2 regions of the Vibrio sp. DW001 genome follow, and region 1 is predicted to be linked to the other one. Evidence: predicted binding sites of a transcription regulator. Region 1 holds the regulator's gene; the other holds the start of a gene.
The links. The regulator MetJ, encoded in region 1, represses methionine synthesis genes. The targets are predictions, from matches to a motif close to TTAGACNTNTANANGTCTAA.
Positions count from the first base shown of each region.

Region 2: a site for MetJ is predicted at 6,897-6,916, ahead of metK (methionine adenosyltransferase). Genes of this name have one in related genera too.

Region 1 covers NZ_CP091975.1:3,523,836-3,539,280, forward strand. Annotated here, with positions in the region: gene ppc (phosphoenolpyruvate carboxylase) at 1-17, shown strand, start outside; gene L3V77_RS16100 (PadR family transcriptional regulator) at 413-952, shown strand; gene metF (methylenetetrahydrofolate reductase) at 1,030-1,917, opposite strand; gene L3V77_RS16110 (bifunctional aspartate kinase/homoserine dehydrogenase II) at 2,187-4,592, opposite strand; gene L3V77_RS16115 (O-succinylhomoserine (thiol)-lyase) at 4,593-5,759, opposite strand; gene metJ (met regulon transcriptional regulator MetJ) at 5,977-6,297, shown strand; gene L3V77_RS16125 (malic enzyme-like NAD(P)-binding protein) at 6,454-7,713, opposite strand; gene rpmE (50S ribosomal protein L31) at 7,891-8,106, opposite strand; gene priA (primosomal protein N') at 8,426-10,627, shown strand; gene cytR (DNA-binding transcriptional regulator CytR) at 10,808-11,812, shown strand; gene L3V77_RS16145 (SPOR domain-containing protein) at 11,944-12,492, shown strand; gene hslV (ATP-dependent protease subunit HslV) at 12,627-13,145, shown strand; gene hslU (HslU--HslV peptidase ATPase subunit) at 13,175-14,509, shown strand; gene L3V77_RS16160 (1,4-dihydroxy-2-naphthoate polyprenyltransferase) at 14,610-15,445, shown strand, end outside.
Region 2 covers NZ_CP091975.1:416,662-432,106, reverse strand. Annotated here, with positions in the region: gene L3V77_RS02145 (phosphoglycerate kinase) at 1-183, opposite strand, end outside; gene epd (erythrose-4-phosphate dehydrogenase) at 317-1,345, opposite strand; gene L3V77_RS02135 (hypothetical protein) at 1,491-3,242, shown strand; gene L3V77_RS02130 (glycosyltransferase) at 3,242-4,174, shown strand; gene tkt (transketolase) at 4,641-6,650, opposite strand; gene metK (methionine adenosyltransferase) at 7,014-8,171, shown strand; gene L3V77_RS02115 (DUF2189 domain-containing protein) at 8,472-9,266, shown strand; gene L3V77_RS02110 (SprT family zinc-dependent metalloprotease) at 9,325-9,825, shown strand; gene rsmE (16S rRNA (uracil(1498)-N(3))-methyltransferase) at 9,944-10,675, shown strand; gene gshB (glutathione synthase) at 10,710-11,657, shown strand; gene L3V77_RS02095 (YqgE/AlgH family protein) at 11,676-12,239, shown strand; gene ruvX (Holliday junction resolvase RuvX) at 12,300-12,731, shown strand; gene L3V77_RS02085 (PilT/PilU family type 4a pilus ATPase) at 12,781-13,902, opposite strand; gene L3V77_RS02080 (type IV pilus twitching motility protein PilT) at 13,907-14,950, opposite strand; gene L3V77_RS02075 (YggS family pyridoxal phosphate-dependent enzyme) at 14,975-15,445, shown strand, end outside.

The DNA of each region.
Region 1 (15,445 bases):
TGCGCAACACTGGGTAGAGTAAAAGACCAGAAATGGGACAGTATGACCAAATAAAACAGCATACTGTTCTGTTTGCAATCCAATTCGAGAGGTTTATCATCCTTTTGAGACAATTTGCCCTTTTTTTTTATTTTTACAACAAAATTTAGTGGTATGCTTACGCCCCGTTGTGCCCCAAAGATCGACTATACTCATAACAGGCATAATAATATGGAATCAAACTCCGCAAGTATCTAGGTGGAATTCGGCTGAAGATAGGGAATGACGAACAAACATAGATTTGTCGTTATTCTGAACTGCTAATAAGCAGATCTGTCGTTATTCTGAACTGCAAAATAATTAGTGTCACAAAAAGCACGGAAGCAGTTCAAAGTTGTGAGTTATTTGTATTACTAATTATTGGATTTAAGATATGTCATTACCACACGTAATCCTTACCGTTTTAAGCACTCGCGATGCTACCGGATATGATATAACCAAAGAATTTTCATATAGCATCGGCTATTTTTGGAAAGCGAGTCATCAGCAAGTTTATCGAGAGCTCAATAAAATGGCTCAAAATGAACTCGTCACCTGTGTTTTACATCCTCAGGATGGCAAACCAGATAGAAAAATTTACTCCATTGCCGAAGCTGGGCGCCGTGCACTCGGTGAATGGTTTGAGCAACCAACAGCACAAGCAACAATAAGAGATGAGTTCAGCGCTAAGTTAATGGCTTGCGCAATCCAACCTACTGCTCCTTTCAAAGAACAAGTATCTATACTTATTGGTGAATCTAAACAGCTAGTCAGTCATTACAAAGAGATTGAAGCGACTTATTATGGTGATCCAACTAAGCTAGACAAGCACGCTAAATTAGAACGCCTTACTTTAAGACGTAACCTATTAATACGTGAAGCTTGGATTGATTGGGCGGAGGAAGTTGTTGCTGAATTGAAATCCATGGACTAAAACGGCTTCGTTCTAGTCTTTGCTTTTAAATAAAAAGGGCTCATGTGAAAACATCGACCCTTTTTATTTATTACCGTTTATCTTGTTGGTCTTACTCCTAATGTATGGCACAACGCAAAAGTCATTTCAGCACGATTAAGAGTATAGAAATGAAAGTCCTTTACGCCTTCCCTGCTTAAAATTCTTACCATATCAATAGCTTGGCTAGCACCAACCAATTGGCGAGTTGTTGGATCATCTTCTAAACCACTAAATTGCTGTGCCATCCAACCCGGTACTTTCACGTTATTCATTGCGGCAAAACGAGAAGCTTGCGTAAAGTTAGAAACGGGCAGAATTCCCGGTATTATCTCTGCGTCAATACCCGCACTCACACAACGGTCTCTGAATCTTAGGTAGCTTTCAACATCAAAGAAAAATTGAGTAATTGCACGGTTAGCACCTGCATCCACCTTTCTTTTTAAATTAAGCAAGTCTGATTGGGCACTTTTTGCTTCTGGGTGAACCTCTGGAAACGCCGCCACTGAGATATCAAAATCATGTCGTGACTTGAGCAGAGTAACCAAGTCCGATGCATACATATTTGGAACACCACCACCAGCTGGAATATCACCGCGTAGTGCGACGATATTGCGTATACCATTTGCCCAATAGTCATCCGCAATACCTATAAGCTCATCACGGCTTGCGTCAATACAGGTTAAATGTGGCGCGGCCACCAAGCCTGTCTGATCTTTAATTTCTTTGATAATAGAATGGGTACGGTCACGTTCACCAGAGTTTGCCCCGTAGGTAACCGACACAAATTTAGGTTGAAGTGTTTTCAAACGGTGCACAGAGTTCCACAATGTTTCTTCCATTTTTTCACTACTTGGCGGAAAAAATTCAAAAGAGACATTAATATCACCAAGCTCTGCGATATTCTGATTTAAGGCATCTAGATGACTAGCGTGTGAATAACTCATAGTTCTCTCTCATTCGGGCTGATCGAATTTGTATTTCCGTTTTGACGTTTAGACGTCTATATGTCTGTAGAATGTAATGAAATGAGATTAATGTCAACATGATGTTCATGAAAATTTTTCATGATATTGGTGAGAGATATTCAAGAGTTATGTCGGATGTACTAAGGTTGGTTAACATGAATTCGACTCTGGAGATAGATCGATACATCCATAGCAATGATAAGTAAAACCGCCACTGCCCCTTTAAAGACAGTGGCTAGCGTTTATATTTAAAACAGATTTGATAATCGATTAATATCCGATTGAATCGCCCCGGCGGTCACTTCTCTGCCCGCACCTGGTCCTCTAATCACCAACGGGTTGTCCTTATACCAAGCACTTTCTATCGCAAAGATATTGTCACAGGGAAGCAAGTTAGCCAATGCATGCTCTTTATTTAGTGCCTCAATGCCTACGGTTGCCTTACCACCTTTTTGTAAACGAGCCACATAGCGCAGTACTCTGTCTTCACGCTGTGCTTTTTCTAGGCGTTCGGCTAACTGTTCGCTTAGTAACTGACCTTGATCAAAAAACTGATCGATGGACAGGTCTTTCAACTCGTCCGGAACAAGAGAGGCCACTTTTACGCTCTCCGGTTCAATCGTCAACCCTGACTCACGCGCCAAAATAATGAGTTTGCGCATTACATCTGACCCGTCTAAGTCGCAACGAGGATCTGGTTCCGTTAACCCTTGTTGCCAAGCCAATTCAACCAATTCGCTAAATGGGATAGACCCATCAAACTGTTGGAAAAGCCACGATAGAGTACCTGAAAATATGCCAGAGAATGCGGTGATTTCATCGCCACTTTCGCGCAAATCGCGAACCGTATGATTGATCGGTAACCCTGCACCCACGGTTGCATTATATAGCCAATGACGCCCTGTTTTTGCAAATGCATCCTGTACTTTATGGTAAAACTCACTTGAAGCAGAGCCCGCCACTTTATTGGCAGAAATTAGGTGTAAGCCTTTTTCAGCAATATCGGGGTATTTCATTGATACCGCTTCACTCGCCGTCACGTCTAATACGATTACCTCATCATACTCTTGTTGGTGACTGAGTTGCTCTAGCCATTCATTACCATCACTTTCTATTGCTTCATCTTCATAACGACTAAGTACACTCGAGGCCTCAATACCGGCCATATTCATCCAATATGTCTGGCTACCCACTACACCTATTAAATCAAAACTCATACCTCGACGTTTTTCTATTTCACCTTTCTGTTTAGCGAATAGTTCGAGCCAACTAGAACCGATATTGCCTTTACCACATAAAACCAAACCAACTCGCTTTTGTGCCTGAAAGAGTTGAGTGTGAATTCCCTGAACTAAAACAGAGGTGTTAGACGTACGTAAAACGGCCGCTAAGCTCAAACCCGATTCCGCTTCACACATAAATTCGACGGGTGCATTTTTTAACTGCTGATAAAAGCCATGGCTATGAATCGGGTTTTTCGTTACACCAGCACCAACAGCGGCGACCATTGAATAGCCTTCTTTAAGCCGAATATCTGCCTCCGTTGCCGAGTCATGTAGATAACTAAGGGCACCAGATGCGACTTCTGCTGTGTAAGCAAGAAGCAGCTCGCCTTGATCCGCTTGGACTTCATAAGCCAACGGTTGTAATTGAGCACGTTGGAGTCTTTGTAACACTTCTTCTTTGGCTCTTTCAAATTCATGTGCGTGGCTAAATATCAGCTCAATAAGCAAAACTTCATCAAGGGAGGTCACTATCTTTGCCCCTCTACCCGAAGCCAGTACTCTTTCGATTCTGGTTGAGCCGGCTTCTGGTTGGTAACTACATCTAAGCTCTAAATCCATTGCACTTTGGGCCACGGGTTGCAGTGTTCTGCTATGTAACACAGGTGCCGCCAACCTAGCTAGCTCACTGGCCTCATCTAAGCGTAGAAGAGGCAATAAACAGGCATCATTAACCTTTCGAGGATCGGCACTATAGACACCGCAGACATCGCTCCAAATGGTCACTCTATCAGCTTCCGCTAATGCACCAATGACAGTGGCAGAGTAATCAGAACCATTTCGGCCAAGCAAAACCGTATCCCCTTGACGATTCTTGGCCATAAAACCTGTAATCACTAATCGGTGTTGAGAATGCTGTGCCAATACTTCTTTCAATAATGGCCATGAGCTTGAACGATCAACCTCTGGTTGCGTGCCGATATCCGCTCTCAAAAAGTCACGTGAGTCGATAGCAACTGCCGCCATTTTTGCTTGACACAAGAGTTGTGAAAGCAACCTTGAAGACCACACTTCACCAAGCCCAAGAACCTCGGCTTCTTGCTCTAATGTTAATGGGGCTTGTAAATCACCTAGGGCAGAAAACTCGGTATGAAGATGCTCCAACATTTTATTGGGTTCATCCATTAACTGCTGTATCAAATCCGACTGAAATCGACGCAATTCCATCAATATTTCATGTGCCGTTCGTCCATCTTTCTTTAGAGCACTCAGCCAATGGATGAGTTGATTGGTCGTGTCTCCAGCCGCAGAAACAACAATTAAATCTTCACTTTGAGAGTACTCGGCAAGAATATTCCTTACTCGTTTATAACACTCTGGATTGGCTAAACTACTTCCACCAAATTTATGAAGTTGGCGCATAACGGTCATTTAAACTGTCTCCTGAACTTTTTTAAATGCATTATCAAGATCTTCGATAAGGTCTTCACTATCTTCTAGCCCAACCGATAGCCTTAACAGTGTTTGTGCTATTCCCGCTTCTTTTAAGGCCTCTTCACCCATTGCTCGATGTGTCATCGAGGCAGGATGACAGATTAAGCTTTCTACGCCACCAAGCGACTCTGCTAGTGAAAAGAGCGATAAAGCGCCAACAAACTCTTTGAGCTTATCCATCGGGCCATTAAAATCAAAACTCAACATAGAACCAAACCCAGATTGCTGCTTTTTCGCAATTTCGTGGCCCGGATGATCTGGCAAACTTGGGTGATATATAGTGCCTACAAGGTCCTGTTTTGAGAGAAAAGCTAGGATCTCTCGAGAACTCTCTTCATGAATTCTCATCCGAGCACCTAAAGTTCGTATGCCGCGTAACGTCATGTAGCTATCAAACGGCGTACCTGTCGCCCCAATACAGTTTCCCCACCACGCAAGCTCTTCAGCATGTTCTTCTGTCTTGGTGACGATAACTCCCCCAATCACGTCCGAATGACCATTAATATATTTGGTTGTAGAGTGAATCACAAAATCTGCACCTAGATCTATAGGCTTTTGGTATATAGGTGTCATGAAGGTATTATCGACTGCGACCAGCGCACCAACAGCGTGCGCTTTCTCGCACGTTTCTTGAATATCAACCACTCTAACCAATGGATTAGACGGCGTCTCTAGTAGCACCAGTTTCGGTTTTTTAGCTAATGCTTCATCCAGTGCGCTTAGATCGGACTGATCAATAAATAAAACGTTAAAGTCCCCTTTTTGAGCCCGAGTATTAAAAAGTCGGTAGGTACCGCCGTAACAATCATTCGGTGCAATAATAAGGTCATCAGGCCCAATAAAAGTAGAAACCCAGAGGTTTAACGCCGACGTTCCGCAATTAGTCACTACCGCACCCTTTCCCGACTCAAGATCGGAAAGGGTTTGCTCTAACATGCCCCGATTTGGATTTCCTGAACGGGTATAATCATATTTAGGCACATCACCAAAACTTGGAAAGCTATAATTGGTAGACAAGTAAATTGGAGGCACAACGGCATGAAACTGAGAGTCAGATTCAATGCCCGTTCGAACGGCGATAGTGGCGGGTTTCTTTTGTTTCATGTGCTAGCTTTCCTTTGCGATCAATTCAGTTATCATTTTTCTTTATCCGCTAACTATAACTGAATCTCGAACGTTAGAATTAATAACAAGACACTTTACTGGTAGTTTTTTAAGACGTCAATAGCTCTAGACGTCTATATGTCTTTGCTTATGGCAGTAAATCCCGCTAGAATTCTATCCCATAATTGTTTTATGACTATTTTGACAAAGGTGAGCAATGGCTGATTGGAATGGCGAATACATAAGTCCATACGCAGAACATGGAAAAAAGAGTGAGCAAGTTAAGAAGATCACCGTTTCCATCCCTCTGAAAGTTTTGAAAATTTTGACTGATGAGCGAACTCGTCGTCAGATAAATAACCTACGACACGCAACGAATAGCGAACTGCTTTGCGAAGCATTCTTGCACGCTTATACGGGTCAACCATTACCAACAGATGAAGATTTGAGAAAAGATCGTCCTGATGATATTCCAACTGAAGTTAAAAAATTAATGACAGAAATGGGAATTGAATTTGAAGCGTTTGACGAAGAATAATTAACCAGTTGGGAAAGTACTTCACCCAATTGAATTAATTGCACAAGCGCGATTACTTTTCTATTTACTTAATACTCATAACCCCGTCATTCCTGTTTTCTCAGGAATGACGGGGTTATGAGATAAAAAATCTATGTCTTCTATTTTGAAGCGCTTTTAGCACATGTAGTTCTCTGGTAGTTCAATTCTCGCAACACCAGACTCTACTGCGGCTACCGCGACGGCTCTGGCAACACGTGGAAGCAAACGTGGGTCCATTGGCTTTGGTATAATATACTCTTTACTGAACTCAAGTTTACTTACCCCAGCAGCCTTCAATACACCTTCCGGTACAGGTTCTTTAGTCAATTGACGAATCGCTTCAACTGCGGCCAATTTCATCTCTATGTTTATTTCACTTGCACGCACATCTAACGCGCCACGGAAAATAAACGGAAAGCAGATAACATTGTTTACTTGGTTTGGATAGTCTGAACGACCCGTCCCCATAATTAAGTCATCTCTGACTTGGTGTGCAATCTCGGGTTTAATTTCAGGATCTGGATTTGAGCAAGCAAATACAACGGGTTTATCAGCCATCAATTTCAATGCTTCAGCTGGTAACAGATCTGGCCCTGATACACCTAAGAACAGATCAGCACCTTCAATAACATCCTCCAACGTACGTTTGTCTGTATTGTTGGCGAACATTTTTTTATATTCATTTAGATCTTCGCGACGAGTATGGATAACACCCTTGCGATCCAACATGTAGATTTTCTCACGCTGAGCGCCACATTTAATCAGAAGTTCCATACATGCTGTAGCGGCAGCACCAGCACCAAGACAGACGATGGTTGATTCCTCAAGCGTTTTACCTTGAAGCTCTATGGCATTAAGCATGCCTGCTGCTGTAACAATTGCAGTACCATGTTGGTCATCATGAAACACAGGTACATCACAACGCTCGATAAGTTGACGTTCAATCTCAAAACAATCCGGGGCTTTAATATCTTCTAAATTGATACCACCAAAGGTATCCGCGATGGCTGCGACGGTGTTTACAAACTCTTCAGTAGTCCGGTGCTTAACTTCAATATCGATGGCGTCTAAATTAGCAAACCGCTTAAAAAGCAGAGCTTTACCTTCCATCACTGGCTTTGACGCCATTGGACCTAAGTTACCTAAACCTAAAATAGCAGTACCATTAGATATGACAGCAACCGTATTACCCTTTGCCGTGTACTTGTACACGTTATCAACATTCTGTGCTATCTCCCGTACTGGCTCGGCAACGCCGGGGCTATATGCCAGCGCTAGATCTTCAGCAGAATCGGCAGGTTTAGTGAGTGCTATCGCCGTCTTACCTGGAGTCGGGTAAGCGTGATAATTAAGTGCTTGTTGACGAAAGTCATCTTGTTGGGTGTCTTCGGACATCAGATTTATTTCCAGTTGTAATTGGCAGGGGAGGTTTTTGGTATTCAGATAGATAGTAAATGATCGCGACAAAACTTCCTACATAGAAAAAGGTTTAAGTCATAAAGTTTATTTTACTGTGAGATCAAAAAAAGGACGCATAAGCGTCCTTTTTTATTCGGAATTACAACATAGCAATTACTTGCTAGATAGTGCACCGAAACGTTTGTTGAAGCGATCTACACGTCCGCCAGTATCAACGTTACGTTGCTTACCAGTGTAGAACGGGTGACATTTGTCACATACGTCTAGGTGGATAGATTCTTTTGCAAGAGTTGAGTTAAACTCAAAAGAATTACCGCAAGAACAAGTTGCGCTAACTGCTTTGTATTCTGGGTGGATACCTGTTTTCATGGGAAAACCTCATTATAGGCCGTGTCGCCATTCGATTCTAAGCCGAACACCACACGTATTTACACAAATTGGCATAAATTGATATACCGTCAAGGCGCAGTATACTAATGAAACACGCCATTGGAATCAACTTATTTGAATCTTTTTTCAACAAATTCTTCTTTTCGCGCCTAAATGACTCGCTCTGCGCACATTTTTGTCTACCACTTCCCCCTCGTAGTATGACACTTTCGTTCCAGCCAATGAGCATCTCTCGTAATTACATTGCGCATCAACTACACTATCCCCCTCGTTTCATTAAGCTGACTACTCATCAATAATGCGTCCAACCATTGCTCAAATTGCCCTACCAGTGCCGCTAGACAAGAGGTTTGATTATCTCATTCAAGCTCATCAATTTCCGGTTATCGGTGGTCGTGTATCCGTTTCATTTGGTAGGCAAACACTTGTTGGAATAGTTACTGCAATGGTTCATCAATCTGATTTCCCAATAAATCAACTAAAAAGCATCAAGCAAGTATTAGATGTCGAGCCTATTTGGCCTGATAACCTTTACACACTTCTTAATTGGTGCAGTCAATTCTACCAGTACCCTTTGGGCGAAACTCTTAGTAATGCGCTACCAACGGCTCTAAGAAAGGGCAAAGCTGCTGAATTTGCCTCGCTTATAGAATGGCAGATCACTGAAACGGGCAAAAATCAATTAATGAGTGGTCTTGGTCGCGCCGTGAAACAAGCCAAGGTAATGCACTTACTTGAAAATGGTCCGATAACACATCAGCAAATGATTGATGAAGCGATCTCCAGTTCAGTGTTAAAAACCTTGGATGAAAAAGGTTGGATTGTTTCTACAGAAACAAAACCCAAGACGGCTCGTTGGCCTGAGGAACTAGAAAATGCAGGTGAAAAACCAAAATTAAACGAAGAACAAGCGGTCGCTATCGCCACAGTAAACAGCAATAACAACTTTGGTTGTTATCTATTAGAAGGCGTAACAGGATCTGGAAAAACAGAGGTTTATCTGAATCTAATCAAACCTATTTTAGACGTTGGCAAGCAGGCCCTGGTTCTGGTCCCCGAGATAGGACTCACACCACAGACCATCAATCGATTTAAAAGAAGGTTCAATGTTCCTGTTGCCGTTATTCATTCTGGATTAAATGATACAGAAAGGCTCAATGCTTGGTTATCAGCAAGAGATAAACAAGCCGGCATTGTTATCGGTACCCGATCCGCATTACTGACTCCGTTTAAAGATCTCGGCATTATTATTGTTGATGAAGAGCACGACACGTCTTATAAACAACAAGATAGCTTGAGGTATCACGCTCGAGATGTGGCCATAATGCGAGCACATAAAGAAAATATCCCTATTGTTTTAGGCTCGGCCACGCCTTGCTTTGAAACCTTGCAGAATGCCATATCAGGCAAATATCATCATCTTATATTAAGTAAACGAGCAGGTAATGCTCTACCAGCGACACATAAAGTTTTGGATATAAAAGGACTCTATTTAGAGGGCGGATTATCGGCGCCTCTAATTGCTGAAATGAGAAAGCACTTAGAGTCGGGCAATCAAGTAATGTTGTTTCTAAACCGCAGAGGGTTCTCTCCTGCATTAATGTGTCATGAGTGCGGATGGATAGCGGACTGTAAAAGGTGCGATGCATACTACACCTACCATCAAAATAAAAATGAAATGCGATGTCATCATTGCGGCTCTCAACGCCCAGTAGTCAGTCAATGCCAAGGCTGTGGTTCGACGCAACTCGTCACGGTAGGTGTGGGCACAGAACAATTGGAGCAGCAACTCAAAGTACTATTCCCTGAATTTAAAACATTGAGGATCGATCGCGATAGCACAAGACGAAAAGGCTCATTGGAAGCGGCATTAAAAAACATTCGGAACAATGAAGTTCAGATACTTATTGGCACTCAGATGCTCGCCAAAGGTCACCACTTTCCTGATGTCACTTTAGTCGGTTTACTTGATGTGGATGGTTCTTTATTCAGCAGCGATTTTCGAGCCTCAGAGCGTTTGGCTCAACTCTTTATTCAGGTTGCAGGTAGAGCGGGTAGAGCAAGTAAACCAGGTGAGGTTTTATTGCAAACACACCACCCAGATCACCCTTTATTACAAGCACTTCTCTACAAAGATTACCACCACTTCGCACAAACCGCGTTGCTAGAAAGGAAGCGGGCGAAGCTCCCTCCTTTCACCTATCTAACGCTATTTAGAGCGGAAGCAAATAACAGCGATTTAGTAGAAAATTTTTTGAGACAGATCAGACATACACTTGAGTCCAATCCATTATTTGACAACTATTCTATGATCATGGGACCCACACCTGCGCCTCTAGCAAAACGGGCAGGGAAAGCGCGATGGCAACTCCTACTGCAAACACCACACAGAAGCACTATGCAAAAACTTTTACATAGTGCAAAGGCCGCCATACAGTTGTTACCTTTAGCCAAGAAAGTTCGCTGGTCTATAGATATAGAACCCCAAGACTTAAGCTGATGATTCATCACGCGAATGCATCATGCTTTTTATATTCGCCAATGCGACAAAGCTCACACAACTTATGCAAAATTTGTTACTCTACCCGTAAATTACATTTCTCTAAAGCAATACACTTAGAGCATAAACATATAGTTACATAACAGTTATCATCGTTAGGATATCAGAGGTTAATTATTTATGGCGACAATGAAGGATGTTGCCCAGCTTGCGGGTGTTTCAACCGCTACGGTCTCTCGCGCTTTAATGAACCCAGAAAAAGTTTCTGCGTCAACTAGAAAACGTGTAGAAGACGCTGTACTAGAAGCTGGATATTCCCCAAACTCTTTAGCTCGAAATCTCCGTAGGAATGAATCAAAAACAATTATCACCATCGTTCCCGATATTTGTGACCCATATTTTACAGAGATCATTCGTGGTATTGAAGACGCAGCGATGGAACATGGTTATCTAGTTCTACTTGGTGATAGCGGCAAACAGCAAAAAAGAGAAAGCTCTTTCGTTAATCTGGTTTTTACTAAACAAGCTGACGGTATGTTACTGCTTGGTACCGATTTACCATTCGATGTCAGTAAACCCGAACAAAAAAACCTGCCTCCTCTGGTAATGGCTTGTGAATACGCTCCGGAATTAGAACTACCAACCGTGCATATTGATAACTTAACATCGGCATTTGAAGCTGTTAATTATCTAACCCAAATGGGTCACAAAAAAATTGCGCAAATTTCTGGTCCAGAAAAGGCAGCGTTATGTAAGTTCCGACATCAAGGTTATCAGCAAGCTTTACGTAGAGCCGGAATAGCACTCAATTCAACTTACACCACTCAAAGTAATTTTACCTTTGAAGGTGGTGCTAAAGCACTTAGAAAACTACTTTCATTACCGGATGCGCCAACAGCCATATTTTGCCACAACGATACCATGGCGATTGGTGCAATACAGGAAGCGAAAAAACTGGGCTTGCGTGTGCCTCAAGATCTGTCCGTGGTTGGTTTTGATGATATTCAATTCTCACAATATTGTGATCCTCCATTAACCACGGTTTCTCAACCTCGTTATGAGATTGGGCGCCAAGCAATGTTAATGATGCTAGAACTACTTAAAGGTAGAGATGTAAGAGCGGGTTCAAGATTACTTGAGACAAAACTCGTTATTAGAAATAGCGCTGCTCCCCCTAGAGCCTAGTGATTCAATCTGAATTAGAGATCTCTAGTTCACTCTCGAGCGGTGCTTTATGGCGCCGCTTTTTAAACTACAATTGTCTTCCAGATACATTTTGGATTACCATATTGATACCTAAATTTGGCTGACATGTTATGGCAAATAGAGATTACGTAAAACGGGGCCAAGGCACTCGTAAAAGCACGAGAAGCAAAAAGACTCCTACAAGAAAACCGTGGAAAGCGGGTTTACTTGCCGTCCTTTTATTAGGAGGGTTTGGTTATGGCCTATATATATTGAGTAATGACCCTGAGCCCCCTATTCCACCTGAAGTGAAGCAAACATCCAAACCTAAGACGACAACCAAAAAGAAAACCAGTTTGCCGGAATTGCCCAAAGAAGAATGGGATTACGTGAAATCTCTACCAAACAAAGAGATTGAAGTTGAAGCAAAAAAACAGGTCGTATCAACCGTTCCATATATTATGCAATGCGGTGCCTTTAAGTCGCTGAGCCAGGCAGAAGAACGCAAAGTTAATATTGCCTTTCAGGGCATCAGCAGCAAAATTCGCAAAAAAGAAGGCAGCAGTTGGTATAAGGTGGTTTTGGGGCCATATAAGCTCAAACGAAACGCTGAAAAAGACAAGCACGCATTACAAAGAGCCAAGATTGAACCCTGTGCTATTTGGAAAGAAACCCAATAAGCGACGCAAAAACAGAATATTATCCCCCCAAAAGCGAGATAGTTAGCTATCTCGCTTTTTTCATCCTTGAAATCCTTCTAGATTATCCTCATATATTCGCTATCTCACTAGTAAAATGAAAAGAGGCTATTCTCGTGACTACCATTGTATCTGTACGTCGTAATAATAAAGTTGTTATTGCTGGTGATGGACAAGTATCTCTAGGCAATACTGTAATGAAAGGTAATGCTAAAAAAGTTCGTCGTTTGTATAACGACAAAGTGATTGCAGGGTTTGCAGGCGGCACCGCTGACGCGTTTACTTTATTTGAACGTTTCGAAAGTAAGCTACAAATGCATCAAGGTCACCTCACAAAAGCCGCCGTTGAACTCGCCAAAGACTGGCGCAGTGATCGTGCACTTCGTAAACTAGAAGCGATTCTAGCTGTCGCAGACGAGACAGCTTCACTCATCATCACGGGTAATGGTGATGTGGTTCAACCAGAGAACGACTTAATTGCTATTGGATCTGGCGGCAACTTTGCTCAAGCTGCGGCTATCGCACTCTTAGAAAATACCGAATTGGATGCACGTGAAATAGCAGAGAAATCACTAAACATAGCGGGTGATATTTGCGTATTTACTAACCATCACCACACAATCGAAGAATTATAATTCTCTGCTCAGAACTGAGGAATAAATACATGTCGGAAATGACACCCCGTGAAATTGTTCACGAATTAAACCGCCACATTATTGGCCAAGAAAAAGCAAAACGTGCGGTGGCTATAGCACTGCGTAATCGCTGGCGTCGAATGCAACTTGATGAAAGTTTACGCGTAGAAGTAACGCCAAAAAACATTCTGATGATTGGCCCCACTGGTGTAGGTAAAACTGAAATAGCACGCCGCTTAGCCAAACTTGCGAATGCACCTTTCATCAAGGTTGAAGCCACTAAGTTCACGGAAGTCGGTTACGTTGGTAAAGAGGTAGAAACCATCATTCGAGACCTTACTGATGTTTCGATTAAAATGACCCACCAGCAAGCGACTGAGAAAGTAAAATATAGAGCTGAAGAACAAGCTGAAGAACGTATTCTAGACGCACTACTCCCACCAGCACGCGATGCATGGGGCGAGAATGAGAAACAAGAAGATACCTCGTCGAACACACGTCAGATTTTCCGTAAAAAATTGCGTGAAGGAAAACTAGACGACAAAGAGATAGATATTGACGTGGCGGCTCCGCAAATGGGTGTAGAGATAATGGCGCCTCCTGGAATGGAAGAGATGACCAATCAGCTTCAAGGTATGTTCCAAAATCTAGCGGGCAACACACAAAAGAGCCGTAAGATGAAAATCAAGGACGCCTTCAAAGCGCTAATAGAAGAAGAAGCCGCCAAACTCGTCAACCCTGAAGAGCTAAAAGAGCAAGCTATCTACAATGCTGAAAATAACGGTATCGTGTTTATAGATGAGATTGATAAAATCTGTCGGCGAGGTGAAAGCTCAGGCCCTGATGTGTCCCGTGAAGGTGTACAGCGTGATTTATTGCCTCTGATTGAAGGCAGCACAGTATCAACCAAACACGGTATGGTAAAAACAGACCATATTCTATTTATTACCTCTGGTGCATTCCAAGTATCGAAGCCTTCAGACTTAATCCCTGAACTTCAAGGTCGTTTACCTATTCGAGTAGAACTAGAAGCGCTTTCAAGCCATGACTTTGAACGCATACTAACAGAACCAAAAGCTTCCTTAACCGAACAGTATATCGCCTTACTAAAGACAGAAGATGTTGACATCGAGTTCTCTGAAGATGGCATCCATCAGATAGCTGAAGCCGCGTGGCGCGTAAATGAAACCACTGAAAATATCGGTGCCCGTCGACTGCACACTGTCATGGAGAGATTGATGGATGAAATATCCTTTGACGCAACAGAAAAACCCGGCTCTAAGATGGTAATAAACTCAGCCTATGTACACGAACGTTTGGCTGAGTTTATTGAAGATGAAGATCTCAGTCGATTTATTCTTTAATTAATAAATCTTGATCAAGCCCATCTACCTCTTTAGATGGGCTTTTTATTATTTGTGCAATTGGTATACTGCTCTCAATAATGTAAGGTAAACAATCTCAATGAAGCAGTCACTTGTAATCTGGTTAGACGCAGCAAGGCCAAAAACACTACCACTCGCACTCGTCACTATAACGACGGGCAGCAGTTTGGCCTACTCCAATGGTAATTTTTCTTTTGCTGTTATGGCCCTTGCTCTACTTACCGCGATTCTTCTACAAATATTATCTAATCTAGCCAACGATTATGGTGATACCCAACAAGGTACTGATAACGATGACCGCTTAGGGCCAACCCGTGCAATGCAATCAGGTGTCGTCACTCAGAGAGAGATGAAACATGCAATTCTCCTAAATATTTTCTTAACGATTATCTCCGGTTTGGCACTGATTTTCTATTCACTAGAAAGCTTTACCAATATCCTCGCATTTTTAGGTTTGGGTCTACTCGCTATATTAAGTTCCATTGCTTATACCGTCGGTAATAGACCTTATGGTTATGTTGGGCTTGGCGACTTATCTGTATTTGTATTTTTTGGATTACTCGGTGTTGGGGGAACTTATTTTCTTCACACTGGAATTATTGATTTTGATATTTTCATCCCTGCTATAGGATGTGGATTATTAGCTGTCGCTGTACTTAATATTAATAACATGCGTGATATCGATAATGATCGTGCATGTGGCAAAAAAACTATCGCAGTAAGACTGGGAGAACAACCAGCGAAGTATTATCATATCGTATTGATTGGGTTAGCCTTTGTCTCTTATGTTTACTACCTATTTAGCCACAGTACGACTATTTGGATAATTGTTCCTTTCTTTTTATCTGCTATTACGTTGGCAAAACATGGTAAAGAAGTACTCCAATCAAGCTCTCCCGTCGCCATTGCGCCAAT
Region 2 (15,445 bases), 670 kb from region 1:
ACCTAAGTGTGAAGTAACCATTACTTTGGCGCCTGCTTCTAGGCACATCTTGATAGTAGGGAGTGATGCTAGAATACGTGCATCAGAAGTTACTTTACCGTTTTTTACTGGCACGTTTAGATCAGCACGAATAAATACACGTTTACCTGCTAGATCCAGGTCAGTCATCTTGATTACAGACATTGTTTGTCCTCTCGATTTATAAATTTAAGAAAGTTTGTTTAGCTCGGCATATACCAAGCATAGAAATTCTTTAACTGCTATGTCATGTGGGGGTAGATTCCATTTATTTCAATGGGCAAATAAATTATTTAAGCTACTTTTTACACGACAGCATTGCAATAGTAGTGTCTAGCATTCTATTGGCGAAACCCCATTCATTATCACACCAAACTAGCATTTTCACTAGACGACCATCACTCACTCTAGTTTGCGAACCATCCACGATTGCACTGTGTGAATCGTGATTGAAGTCGATCGAAACTAAAGGCTTCTCAGTATAGTCAACAATGTGACGTAATGTACACTGAGATGCCTCTATGATGGTTTGATTTACGTCATTAACTTTCACTTTTGTGTTGATTGTGACGCTTAAATCCATTGCTGTCACATTTACAGTCGGTACTCGTACCGAAATTGCTTCAAATTTGTTGGAAAATTTCGGAAATATTCTTTCGATTCCTTTATGAAGTTTCGTATCAACAGGAATAATTGATTGGCTAGCAGAGCGAGACCTTCTCAGATCCGGATGATAAGCATCAATAACTTGTTGATCATTCATCGATGAATGAATTGTGGTGATGGTGCCAGAATCGATTCCAAATGCCTCATCTAATACTTTGATTATCGGTACGATACAGTTAGTTGTACAGGATCCATTTGACACAATATTATGCTTATCCAGAAGTGTTTCATGGTTAACACCATAGATGATGGTATTGTCTAGATCGTTTGCTCCTGGATGAGAAAATAGTACCTTTTTTGAGCCTGCAGCAATATGTTTGAGCCCATCGTCTCTATTTCCATATACACCCGTGCAGTCTAAAACAATATCGACTTGCAGATCTCTCCACGGCAGTAACTCAATATCCGCTAAATGAAGAATTCTAACCGAATCGAACTCACCATTTTGATGATGGATAAAAAGGTGTTCTTGGTCGTTAGATACTTTTTTCCCAAAACGTCCATGACTAGTATCGTATTGAAGCAGATGTGCCATCGCATCCGGTTGTGCCAACTCATTTACTGCAACAACTTGAATCTGGTTATTTTTACCACTTTCATAAAGCGCACGCAGCACATTACGACCTATCCGGCCGAAGCCATTAATTGCTATTCTTAGCATCACGATGCTCCACAAAACTTAAACCAAACGATAATACAGGAAATCACCTTCGACATTAGGATAATATTATTGTAAAAGATAATCATGTATTGCTATTTTATATAGGAATTTTCCGCCCATTAACTCTAAGACAGAGAACACTTCCATGCTATCAAAGCTGACACATGTTAATAGGCAGACTTATGCGCCCATAATTTGGTCTATTACTCTAGTTTGGCTGGTGATTTCAGTCGCTTCTATCTATTCTAGTTGGCCTAACATTAGTACGTTAGAACTCTTAGACAATGACGACTACATGAGGTACTTCCAATTCACTCATTGGATTGAAACTAAGATTTGGGACATAGGTGCGATTGATCAATTCAATCCCGAAGACGGTAAGCTTATCCACTGGTCACGCGTACCAGATTTATTACCCGCCAGTATTACATTACTATTCTCATTTTTTTTTAACTTAGAATTTTCGAGTCATATTGCTATATCGATTACCCCCTTAATATATCTCTGGATAACCTTGGTTTCTTTAGGGATGTTCTGTATCAGAGTTGCAAAAAAAGAGTATGCGATATTTACCATAGTTTTTTTTGTCACCGCTTATCCTATGATTAAATTTATCCCAGGCTCCATCGATCATCATAATATTCAAATCACCCTCGCTTCCATTTTCATGCTTCTATTTCCATTCAAGAAAAGTGACGCAAAAGTCAACAGGCTCGCTTTTATACAAGGCATTATCATTGCTTTGTCCTTTTGGATTGGATTAGAAAATATCATTTATTATTTTGTTTTAATGACATTACTCGTAATACGTGGGTATTTAGAAAGTGTACGCTACCTTTATTATGCAAGAATAGTCTGCGTTGCGAGCACAATTTTTACAACGATTTTCTTGATCATTCACCGGCCATTCAATGATGTACTTACATCTTATGTCGACAGCATATCTTGGATGTATGTATTTTGTATTTTCGTATCTTATGTATTTTGTGAATTATCCATCAAGGTCTATGGTGCAAAATTTCGATGGACGAAATTCACAATACTTACAATCATAGCGACTATGTCTATCCTTATTTTTACACCGGAAGTTGTTCTAGGGGTATACTATGGCTATCCAGAACTACTGGTACAATTTTGGCTATCTCACGTAGGTGAAGCTCGATCTATTCTTGACTACATGATAACCGGAGAATTTTCTGGCCAAGTGTCTATTTTGTTTTTTTTCCTACCCGCTTTTCTTTCTATTTTTTATATCAAAGAAAATATTCAGTTAAAATTACTTTATATCCTATTTATTGCATTGCTTTTTGTTCCTATTTTTTGGCAAATAAGAACCATTACTTTGGTTTTCTTAGCATCAACCCCTCTTCAAGCAGTTTTTGCAATTAATTTAATGAAGACAACATCACACTTCATAATAAAATTGACAATAGCCATACTTTGCATTCCGATAGTTTTCCCGTTAATAATTGGATATTCTCATTCCATTTACTTTGAAGAAAATAATAACGATAGATTAAAAATGACGGAAATAACTAATCTACTAGATAAAAATGCCATTATTGAAAGCAAAATTCTTGCACCAATTGACTATGGTGCGGTAATTATCGCAAAAACAACCAATTCAATTATTTCAGCACCCTATCATCGAAACATCGTTGGAAATTCATTGATGATTAATATTTTCACAACTGACAATGAAAAAAATGCATATGACTTAATAAAATCAAACCATATAAAATATGTGATCATTGGCAATGAACCTTCTACTGAAGTATTATTGAAGAACAGTGATAAAAACAGTTTAATCAATCAATTATATACAAAAACCTTCCCTACTTGGATCAAATTGATCGACACAAGTAAAAATAACATCTTATTATATGAGGTTTTATAATGATAAGTAACAATAAACTATCTTCATTAGATATCGCAATATTACTACCTTGCTTTAACGAGGAAGGAGCTATAGGTGATACAATTAGTTCTTTTTACTCCGTATTACCAGAGTGTACTATTTATGTATACGATAATAACTCAACTGACAATACAGTATCAGAAGCTATTTCAGCAGGAGCGATCGTAAAAAAAGAACCAAAACAAGGGAAAGGTGAAGTGGTAAGGAGAATGTTTTCTGATATTGAAGCAGATATCTATATCATGTCTGATGGTGATAATACTTATGATCCTTCATTTATCCCTCAATTACTGAATATATTTATTACTGAAGATATAGACATGGTTATTGGAGCTCGATCTACAGAATCTCACTCTTATCCAAAAGGGCATATATTAGGTAATAAAGCATTCTCACTATTGATTAATTATTTCTTTAAAGCTAATTTAAAAGACGTTTTTTCTGGATATAGAATTATGAGGCGCAGGTTCGTAAAGACTCTCCCTGTATTCAGTGATGGTTTTCAAATCGAAACTGAACTGACCGTCCATGCTCTTCATCACAAATTTCCAATAAAGGAATTACCAACAAATTACAATTCAAGACCACTAGGTACAAAAAGTAAATTAAAAACATTTTCTGATGGATGGAAAATACTAAAATTTATTTTCTTCCTAATTAGAGACATCAAACCTCTGTTGTTTTTTGGTTCTATATCAATATTACTGTCATTTATTTCAATATTTATTGGTGTACCAGTAATCAATGAATTCTTACACACCGGTCTCGTACCAAGGTTTCCGACTGCCATACTGTCAAGTAGTATTGCCGTCATTTCTATCGTTTCCTTATTTTCTGGAGTCATATTGGAAAATGTAAGTAGAGGGAGGAGAGAAAATATAACTTTATCTTATCTAAGATATAAAAAATAACCTCATTTACTTTATATCAATTTACCACAAGATATAATCCAATCATAACTATACCGATGCCGAAAAATTCTCGCAATGTCGGTTGTTCGCTTAATAATAACATACTTAACATATATGTTATTATTAGTGTCAGAATAGTAAATGGATATACTCTAGTTAAGCTTTCACTAGATAATACATAAATCCATATTATAGCACTTAACACATATAGAGATAATCCAGATACAATTGAAATATTAACAAAATCAAACAATTTATTGCTACCATGCGCTCCATTTTTTAATAAAACCTGCCCAAACGCAGACAATAAACTCCCTATCACCAAATAAACTACATGGATACCTTGCAAAGTATCATCCTCATTTAATTTAAGCTGCGAAATCTTCTCAGATTTTTATGTGATGAATTTAAGAGCACTTTTAGATAAAGAAGCCAAGTTAATCATTAACTTGGCTTCTTTATTACGTTACGCTAGCACTTCATTCGCGGCTTTAACCACGTTCTCGACTGTAAAGCCGAACATCTTGAAGAGTTCACCCGCTGGAGCAGACTCACCAAAGGTGGTCATTCCGATAATACGACCGTCAAAACCAACGTACTTGTACCAGAAATCAGCAATACCTGCTTCAACAGCAACACGTGCTCTTACGTCAGCAGGAAGAACAGCTTCACGATAAGCGGCGTCTTGCTTATCAAACACATCCGTTGCAGGCATAGAGACAACGCGTACTTTTTTGCCTTCTGTTGTCAGTTGCGCGGCAGCTGCAACAACAAGTTCAATCTCTGAGCCAGTGGCAATAAGGATAAGCTCTGGCTTACCGTCACAATCTTTCAGTATGTAGCCACCCTTAGCAATGTTAGCCACCTGAGACGCGTCGCGCTCTTGCTGTGCTAGGTTTTGGCGAGAGAAGATAAGCGATGTTGGGCCATCTTTACGCTCAATAGCGAATTTCCAAGCCACGGCGGATTCAACTTGGTCACATGGGCGCCATGTGCTCATGTTTGGTGTCAAACGTAGAGAAGAAACCTGCTCAACCGGTTGGTGCGTTGGGCCATCTTCACCCAAACCAATGGAGTCATGCGTGTAAACCTGGATATTCTGCACTTTCATCAATGCAGCCATGCGTAGGGCATTACGTGCGTATTCCATAAACATCAGGAAGGTCGCACCGTAAGGAACAAAACCACCGTGAAGGGCTAAGCCATTCATGATAGCCGTCATACCAAATTCACGCACACCGTAATGGATGTAGTTACCTGATGCATCTTCCGGTGTGATTGACTTAGAGCCAGACCACATGGTGAGGTTTGAAGGCGCAAGGTCAGCCGAGCCACCCATAAATTCAGGTAGCATTTCACCAAACGCTTCTAATGCATTTTGAGACGCTTTACGTGAAGCGATGTTCGCCGGATTGGCTTGAAGGTCGGCGATAATTTGAGACGTTTTTGCTTCCCATTCTGCTGGTAGCTCACCGTTTACGCGGCGTTTGAATTCTGCTGCAAGCTCTGGATATGCTGCTTCATAAGCTGCAAATTTCTCGTTCCACGTTGCTTCCTTAGCTGCGCCTGCTTCTTTTGCAGACCATTGCGCATAGATTTCCGATGGAATCTCAAAAGGACCGTGCTCCCAGCCTAACGCTTTACGTGTTGCAACAATTTCGTCTGCGCCTAGTGGTGCGCCATGACAGTCGTGAGTACCTGATTTGTTTGGAGAACCAAAACCAATCACCGTTTTAGTACAGATAAGGGTTGGTTTACCCGTTTCCGCTTTCGCCGCTTCAATCGCCGCATTGATAGCCGTTGCATCGTGACCATCTACCGCAGGGATAACATGCCAGCCGTACGCTTCAAAACGCTTCGGTGTGTCGTCTGTAAACCAACCGTCTACTTCGCCATCGATTGAGATGCCATTGTCATCCCAAAATGCGACAAGCTTACCAAGCCCTAAAGTCCCCGCAAGAGAACACGCCTCGTGAGAGATACCTTCCATCAAACAACCATCACCCATAAACACATAGGTGTTGTGGTCAACAACGTCGTGACCTTCTTGGTTAAACTGAGCGGCCAATGCTTTTTCAGCCAATGCCATACCTACAGCGTTAGTGATACCTTGACCAAGAGGACCAGTCGTGGTTTCAATGCCTGGTGCATAGCCATATTCTGGGTGACCTGGTGTTTTCGAGTGTAGCTGACGGAAGTTTTTCAAATCGTCAATAGAAAGCTCGTAACCAGAAAGGTGAAGCAGAGAGTAAATCAGCATTGAGCCGTGGCCGTTAGACAGTATAAAACGATCTCGGTCAGCCCACTCTGGGTTTTGTGGGTTATGGTTTAGGTGACCACGCCAAAGTACTTCGGCGATATCAGCCATACCCATAGGTGCGCCAGGGTGACCTGAGTTGGCTTTTTGAACACCGTCCATGCTAAGGGCACGGATTGCATTTGCTAGCTCTTGCTGAGAAGGTAGTTGAGAAGGCATGTCTGCTCCTGAGTAGATACACGAATTCATTGATTAAGGTGAACGCTAGTTAACCTAAACACAGTTAATTAATAGCGGCGCTATATTCTCTCAGAGCGAAATTAGGACTGCAATCGATTTCCTCGCCAATTATTAACGAATATCTAACACTTTTTGATGAAAATCATCTCATCTAGTTAAATTTGTATTCACGCACTCTATGATCCAGTTCAAAAAAAACTTGTATTTCTAGCTTCAAATACTAGAATAGACGTCTAGATGTAAAAACGCCTACTTAAGCGTGTTTTTTGCACAATTCATTTTCTTATTTTTAGAGATGCTACATAGCATCTTTTTTAACGTTTTAATACGGAGCTGTCTACTATGGCTAAACATCTATTTACTTCTGAATCTGTTTCAGAAGGCCATCCAGATAAAATCGCAGACCAAATTTCAGATGCTGTTCTTGATGCCATCCTTGAGCAAGATCCTAAAGCACGTGTTGCTTGTGAAACCTATGTAAAAACTGGCATGGTCATGGTTGGTGGTGAAGTAACCACATCTGCTTGGGTAGATATTGAAGAGATCACTCGTCAAACCGTTCGTGAAATTGGTTACGTTCACTCAGATATGGGCTTCGATGCGGACTCTTGTGCTGTACTCAATACCATCGGTAAGCAATCTCCAGACATCAACCAAGGTGTTGATAAAGCGGATCCAAAAGAGCAAGGTGCTGGCGACCAAGGTATCATGTTTGGTTATGCAACAAACGAAACCGCGGTATTAATGCCTGCACCAATTACCTATTCTCATCTTCTTGTTCAAAAACAAGCAGAAGTTCGTAAAAATGGGACGCTAGATTGGCTGCGCCCAGATGCTAAAAGTCAGGTCACTTTTCAATACGATCAAGGCAAAATTGTAGGTATTGATGCCGTTGTTCTTTCAACTCAACACAGTGATACGATTTCTACACCGGATCTGCGCGAAGCAGTAATGGAAGAGATTATCAAACCAGTACTCCCTTCTGAATGGCTAAATAAAGAGACTAGCTTCTTTATCAATCCAACGGGTCGTTTTGTTATTGGCGGCCCAATGGGTGACTGTGGTCTTACTGGTCGTAAGATTATTGTGGATACTTATGGCGGTGCCGCTCGTCACGGTGGCGGGGCATTTTCTGGCAAAGATCCATCAAAGGTGGATCGCAGTGCAGCTTACGCCGCTCGTTATGTTGCTAAAAATATTGTTGCGGCTGGTTTTGCAGATCGCTGTGAGATTCAACTTTCTTATGCCATTGGTATCGCTGATCCAACCTCTATTATGGTCGAGACATTCGGAACTGAAAAAGTATCTCACGACATGATTATCAAAGCCATTCGTCAGTTCTTCGACCTTCGTCCATATGGCCTACAAGAGATGTTAAACCTTCTTCAGCCAATCTATAAAAAGACGGCCGCTTACGGCCACTTTGGCCGTGAAGAATTCCCTTGGGAAGCGACAGATAAAATCGATGTTCTACGCGATTTTGCTGGGCTAAAATATTAACGTTTCTTCTGTTCAAAAAAAGCTTAAAATATAAAACGAAGCCCTCATTTATTGAGGGCTTCGTTATTTTTCCCCTAAAATTCATTCGTTTAACACTTCACTTTCCTCTCTCCAAAATTGAACTAGACTTAACCTAGATGAAAATAATACTGAGTTGCAATCTCATTATCGAATGCGCCTTTGCTATAACATTTTCATCCCTTCAATTTTTGTAAATAGAGGTTCATCGCCGTTAGATTTAATGAACCTCTATTTGTTGGAATTGGTCATCAAGTTGTTAATCTCTTCTAGGGAGGCCACATGGCTACAATTGTGCCAGATAAACTACATAAAAAAGAATCTAAACAACATCATGTTCCTGATCATGACTACGCACGAACGATTGCTTGCAATAAGATCGATGCTTCCGCGCCCTTTCGTTGGGTTAGATTGGGCATTAAAGATTTTTTCCTACTACCAACCATCAGCTTTTTTTATGGGCTTTGCTTTATGGCCGCCGCAATCGCGGTAGTTCAATTAACTCAGTGGCAAGGATCACACCTTATTGTGTTACCTAGTCTTATCGTATTTATGCTAATAGGCCCATTTTTAGCGCTTGGGCTGTATGACGCGAGTTGGCAGCGCGAGAAAGGTCATCAAGCTAATCTTCTTAAATCTATAAAAGCGATTAATAGAAACTCTACTTCTCAATGGGCATTCGCGGTATTGCTCACTGTTACTCTCATTTTTTGGATGAGAATTGCCGCTCTTGTGCATGTTTTTTACCCACAAGTTGAAAGCGCACCGTTAGCTGACTTCATTCCTTTTCTTCTTACTAACGCCGTTATCGGTTTAGTAGTTGCTGGGTTGATTTTCAGTATCTCTGCTTTCTCTATCCCGTTAATGATGGAAAGGCGTGTAGACATGATGACTGCCGTGTTTACAAGTTTCAATGCTGTAAAAGAAAACCTATCGGCAATGATTGTCTGGGCGATAATGATCTGTATTGGTACCCTAATTGGCTTTGCGACCTACGGCGTCGGAATGCTAGCTGTCATTCCAATACTTGGCTATGGTACATGGCATGCTTATCGCGAAACCATAGTAAGAAAATAGAATTCACCTTATAATCAGCGCCTCAGATAATACTGAGGCGTTTTTTTAGGAGTTTTCTTTGGGCAATATAGAGCTTACTTATCAAGCAAAAAAGGCATTGTGTCATCATGTTGCCACTGCGAATCAATATTTTGGCCAATCATTTCCGATCCCTGATATCAACTTTAAACTAAGAGGAAAGACCGCTGGCAAGGCTTACCTACAAGGCTGGGAAATTCGTCTTAATCCGGTTCTTTTTAGTGAAAATAAAGATCAGTTCTTGCAAGAGGTCATCCCACACGAATTAGCACACTTAATCACCTTCCAGCGATTTGGCCGTGTGAAGCCTCACGGGAAAGAGTGGAACATGGTGATGGAACGTGTATTTTTATTGCGTGCAAAAACTACACACAACTTTGAAATCACGTCGGTTCAAGGAAAAACATTTGAATATCAATGTCCATGCAACTGCTACCCACTCACTATTCGCCGCCATAACAAGGTACAACATGGCAACGCACAGTACAGTTGCAGAGAGTGCAAACAAAAACTCGTTTACACAGGCATTCAATTAACCTAGTTAGGTTATTAGAGCAAACTGGAATAACTTAGGATAAACAACCTAACGTAATACCCTTGTTTTTTCAGCAAAATGCATCCATGTTATCAACAGAAAATAAACCTCAGGACCACCAGCAATGCGCGTACCAAGAATTTACCATCCAGAAATCATAGACAATCTTGGCATTATCTCTTTAGGTGAAGATGCAGCTGGTCATGTTGGCCGCGTACTAAGAATGAAACCAGGTCAAGAGGTACTCTTATTTGACGGTACAGACGCACAGTTTCCTGCAACCATTACAGAAGTCACGAAGAAGTCGGTTCTTGTAGAAGTTCTGACAAGGGTTGAATGTAGTATTGAGTCACCGTTAGATATTCATCTGGGTCAGGTTGTCTCCCGTGGCGACAAGATGGAATTTACAATCCAGAAATCTGTCGAGCTCGGAGTTAATACAATCACTCCGCTAATCTCCGAAAGATGTGGTGTAAAATTGGACACCAAAAGGTTTGAGAAAAAGCTTTATCAATGGCAAAAAATAGCAATAGCAGCATGTGAACAGAGCGGAAGAAATCGTATTCCAATAATTAGGCCTATCATGCAATTAGAGGAGTGGTGTGGAGAAGAAGACAATGCGCTTAAGTTAAACCTTCATCCTAGGGCAAAATACACTATTAACACACTACCTGAGCCCATTAAAAAAATAAGATTACTTATTGGCCCCGAAGGTGGCTTATCTGCAGAAGAGATCGCCATGACGGAATCATATAAATTTGAAGAAACGCTGTTAGGCCCACGAGTTTTAAGAACAGAAACGGCTGCATTAACGGCAATTACCGCATTACAGGTCCGCTTCGGCGATCTTGGTTAAACTGCCTTGGCGACCCTAAAAAGAGGAGAAGATAATGATTAAATTAGGCATAGTAATGGACCCAATTTCGTCCATTAATATCAAAAAAGATTCTAGCTTTGCCATGATGCTTGAAGCACAGAAGCGCGGCTACGAAATACACTATATGGAGATGAATGATCTTCACTTAGAGCAAGGTGTCGCGATTGCAGATACCAAAATAGTCACGTTAAAAGAAGATCCTAATTCATGGTTTGAATTCAAATCAGAGCAAACCATCGAACTTTCTGAATTAGATGCTGTTTTAATGCGTAAAGACCCACCTTTTGATACCGAATATATCTATGCGACGTACATTTTAGAGCGCGCTGAAGAAAACGGTGCTTTAATTGTTAATAAGCCACAAAGCTTACGTGATTGTAATGAAAAACTGTTTACCGCTTGGTTCCCTGATCTCACACCAACGACAATAGTGACTCGTAAGGCCGATAAAATTAAAGCTTTTCAAGAAGAGCACGGCGATATTATTTTAAAACCATTGGATGGAATGGGTGGAGCGTCAATATTTCGCGTTAAGAAAGGCGATCCGAACGTCTCAGTCATTATCGAAACACTAACCAATCATGGGCAAAATTATGCCATGGCTCAGACATTTGTTCCGGATATCAGTAATGGTGACAAACGCATTCTAGTGGTCGACGGTGAACCGATGCCATACTGTTTAGCTCGTATCCCAGCAGAAGGAGAGACCCGTGGTAACCTTGCTGCAGGAGGGCGAGGCGAAGCGAGACCATTAAGTGAAACGGATAGAAGAATAGCAATGGCTGTCGCTCCGACACTAAAAGAGAAAGGGTTAATATTTGTCGGTCTAGATGTTATCGGTGACAGATTGACTGAGATAAATGTCACCAGCCCAACGTGTATTAAAGAAATAGAAGCCGCATTCGATGTGTCAATTACAGGCAAGTTGATGGATGCAATAGAACGTCGAGTAAATAAATGATCGGGTAATGGAGTCTATATGAATTTAGCTAACCACTTTTTAGTTGCAATGCCTAACATGCAAGATCCGCTTTTTCATCGCTCAGTGATTTATATATGCGAGCATAGTAAAGACGGTGCGATGGGGATTGTGGTCAATGCTCCTATCAACATTACAGTCGGTGGAATGTTGAAAAAAGTAGATGTAGACTCTGTTCACCCACAGATTCATAAAGAGAGCTTGGAAGCTTCAGTACTTAACGGAGGCCCCGTATCGGAAGATCGAGGCTTCATTCTTCATGAACCGAAAGATCAATATCTTTCAAGTATTCAAATGACCGATCGCCTTAGTGTCACCACATCCAAAGATATATTGAGCGTATTAGGGACAGAAGCAGAACCTAACAACTATATTGTTGCTCTTGGTTATTCCGGTTGGACAGCAGGACAGCTAGAAAATGAATTAGCGGAAAACTCCTGGTTAACTGTAGAGGCTGATCCAATGGTGATATTTGAAACTCCGGTACAAGAAAGATGGGAAAAAGCCGTGCAGATGCTAGGCGTTGAACCAAGTCAATTGTCGGCAGATACGGGGCATGCTTAACATCAGTTAAAAACCTGTCGTTCAATAGGAGCGATAAATTTCAATAACTAAGAGTACAAAATGAGTTCAAATTCTAAAACCATTATTGCTTTCGATTTTGGTACAAAAAGTATCGGTAGTGCCGTTGGGCAAGAGATAACGGGTACAGCAACACCATTAAAAGCGTTCAAGGCTAACGACGGCATTCCAAATTGGGGGGATATTGAAAAAATGCTTAAAGAGTGGCAACCCGATCTAATTGTTGTTGGCCTCCCTACTGATCTACACGGTAAAGAATTAGAAACCATATCCCCAAAAGCAAAGAAGTTTGCTAATCGGCTACATGGACGGTTTGGTTTTTCTGTAAAACTGCATGATGAGCGTCTTTCAACAGCAGAAGCGAGAGCTGACCTATTCGAGATGGGTGGCTATAAAGCACTGAGTAAAGGTAATATTGACTGTCAATCAGCGGTAGTTATCTTGGAAAGTTGGTTTGAATCTCAGTGGAGCTAACGAAAATAGGTGTCGTAATAACATTTATTTTCGCCAGTTCGAGTTTTAATTACCCCATATCCACCTTTACACCAGCCAATGCACTACTGTTGAGTTCACCCTTATTTGTCTTCATCATTAGTCGTAAATCATTTGCCGAATCAGCACTGTGTAATGCATCAACTTCTGTGATTTTGCCTTCTACCACAAGTTGGTAAAGCGACTGGTCAAATGTCCTCATCCCTGATTCTGTTGATTTAACCATTGTTGGTTTCAGTTCATGAAGATCACCGCGCCGAATAAGATCGGAAACTCTTGGTGTATTAAGTAAGACCTCAAAAACACCATGTCGACCTTGTCCATGTTTATCTATAATCAACTGCTGGCCAATTATGCCCTTCAAGTTGCTCGATAGGTCAAATAAGAACTGTTCTTTATGATTTTTAGGAACCAGATTAAGAATACGTTCTAACGCTTGATTCGCATTGTTTGCGTGCAATGTCGCCATACATAGATGGCCTGTCTCGGCAAATGTCATGGCAAATTCCATGGTTTCACGACTACGAATCTCACCAATTAAAATCATATCTGGTGCTTGGCGAAGTGAATTTTTCAATGCAACTTCATAGCTTTCAGTATCAACGCCAACCTCCCTTTGCGTAACAATGCATTGGTCATGTTCATGAACAAATTCAATTGGGTCTTCCACTGTCAAAATATGACCGCTTCTGTTTTGATTTCGATATCCAGTCATTGCTGCCATGGTAGTCGATTTACCTGAACCAGTAGAACCGACAATCAAAACGAGTCCTCTTTTGGCAACAGAAAGCTCTTTCATTATCTCTGGGAGCATCAATTCATCAAAGGTAGGGATTTCTGTCTCTATTCTTCTTATCACAGCACCAGGCAGCTCTCGTTGAAAAAAAGCACTCACACGATATCGGCCACTGTTGCGTACTACCGCAAAGTTCGCTTCTTTAGTTCGATTAAATTCCGATTTTTTTTCATCATCCATAAGAGCATTGAGCAAAAAAGAAACGCGCTCTTTATTCAGTTTTTCTCCGATGGCACGCAACTGCCCATCAATACGCTGCAGGCAGGGCGAATCGACCGTAATATATATATCTGACGCTTTATTAACGCTCATCTCATGCAGAAGAGTATTGATATCAATAGCCTTGTTAAAATCCATCGGTTTATGACCCAAACGACATCACCTCCATCTCAATTTTCTTATTTACTTCATCAATGTCGACGATGTTCTTCGCCACCAACTGCTTCGCACTCTGTTCCATTGTTCTCATGCCAACGGAAGAGCTCGTTTGAATTATGGAATACATTTGGGCAACTTTATCTTCACGGATAAGATTTCGGATTGCGGGTGTGCCCATCATGATTTCGTGACATGCAACTCGGCCACCACCAATTTTTTTCAATAATTTTTGTGCAATAACGGTCTTAAGAGATTCAGACAACATTGACCGAACCATCGATTTGTCACTTCCTGGGAAAACATCAATAATACGATCAATCGTTTTCGCCGCTGAGCTTGTATGCAGAGTACCAAATACCAAATGACCCGTTTCCGCAGCCGTCAATGCTAAACTAATGGTTTCTTGGTCCCTTAATTCACCAACAAGAATGACGTCTGGGTCTTCACGCAGTGCCGACCTTAGCGCAGCCTCAAAGCTATGGGTGTCTTTATGCACCTCACGTTGATTAATCAAACACTTAATATTTGAATGCACAAATTCAATTGGATCTTCGATGGTTAATATATGCTTATTAAAGTTACGATTGATATGATTAACCATTGCCGCTAACGTTGTTGACTTCCCAGAACCCGTTGGCCCAGTAACCAATATCAAGCCTTTTTCCATTTCGGAAATTTCACTAAATATACTTGGTGCATCTAACTCTTCTAACGTAGGGATATCCATTGGGATGGTGCGCAAAACAGCTGAACACCCACGTCTTTGATTAAAAGCATTGATGCGGAATCGGCCTATTTGTGGAATTTCATACGAAAAATCGACTTCAAGCTTCTCTTCAAATTCACTTCTTTGTGCATCCGTCATTATTTCAAATAACAGGTGATGCACCTCAGAATGACTTAAAGGAGGAATACCTAGCTTCCTAACATCGCCATCAATGCGTATCATGGGGGCAACACCAGCAGAAAGATGTAGATCTGAGGCATTATGTTTTACACTAAAATCTAATAGCTCAGTGATATCCATATAAATTCCTTAATAAAGTCAATTATGTATAGTATTCAACAAAATATTGAACAGGTCACTAAACAGATGCGCACTGCCGAACATAAGTGTGGTCGAGAACCAAGTTCCGTGCAACTTTTGGCCGTGAGTAAGACCAAACCCATAGAAGCCATAGAAGCAGCGATCGAGGCCGGACAAAAAGCATTCGGTGAAAACTACGTCCAAGAAGGTGTCGAAAAGGCACAGTATTTTACTAAAAACTTTAACAATGCAGGGTTAGAGTGGCACTTCATTGGTCCAATCCAATCCAATAAAACCAAACCTATTGCCGAAAACTTCCAATGGATTCACTCTATCGATAGAGGAAAAATTGCTCAACGCTTAAACGCCCAGAGGCCTAAAGAGTTACCACCTTTACAGGTGTTAATACAAGTAAACACAAGTGGGGAGGAATCTAAGTCAGGTATTGATGAAGCCGAAGTTTTTTTATTAGCTGAGTTGATTTATTCCCTTCCT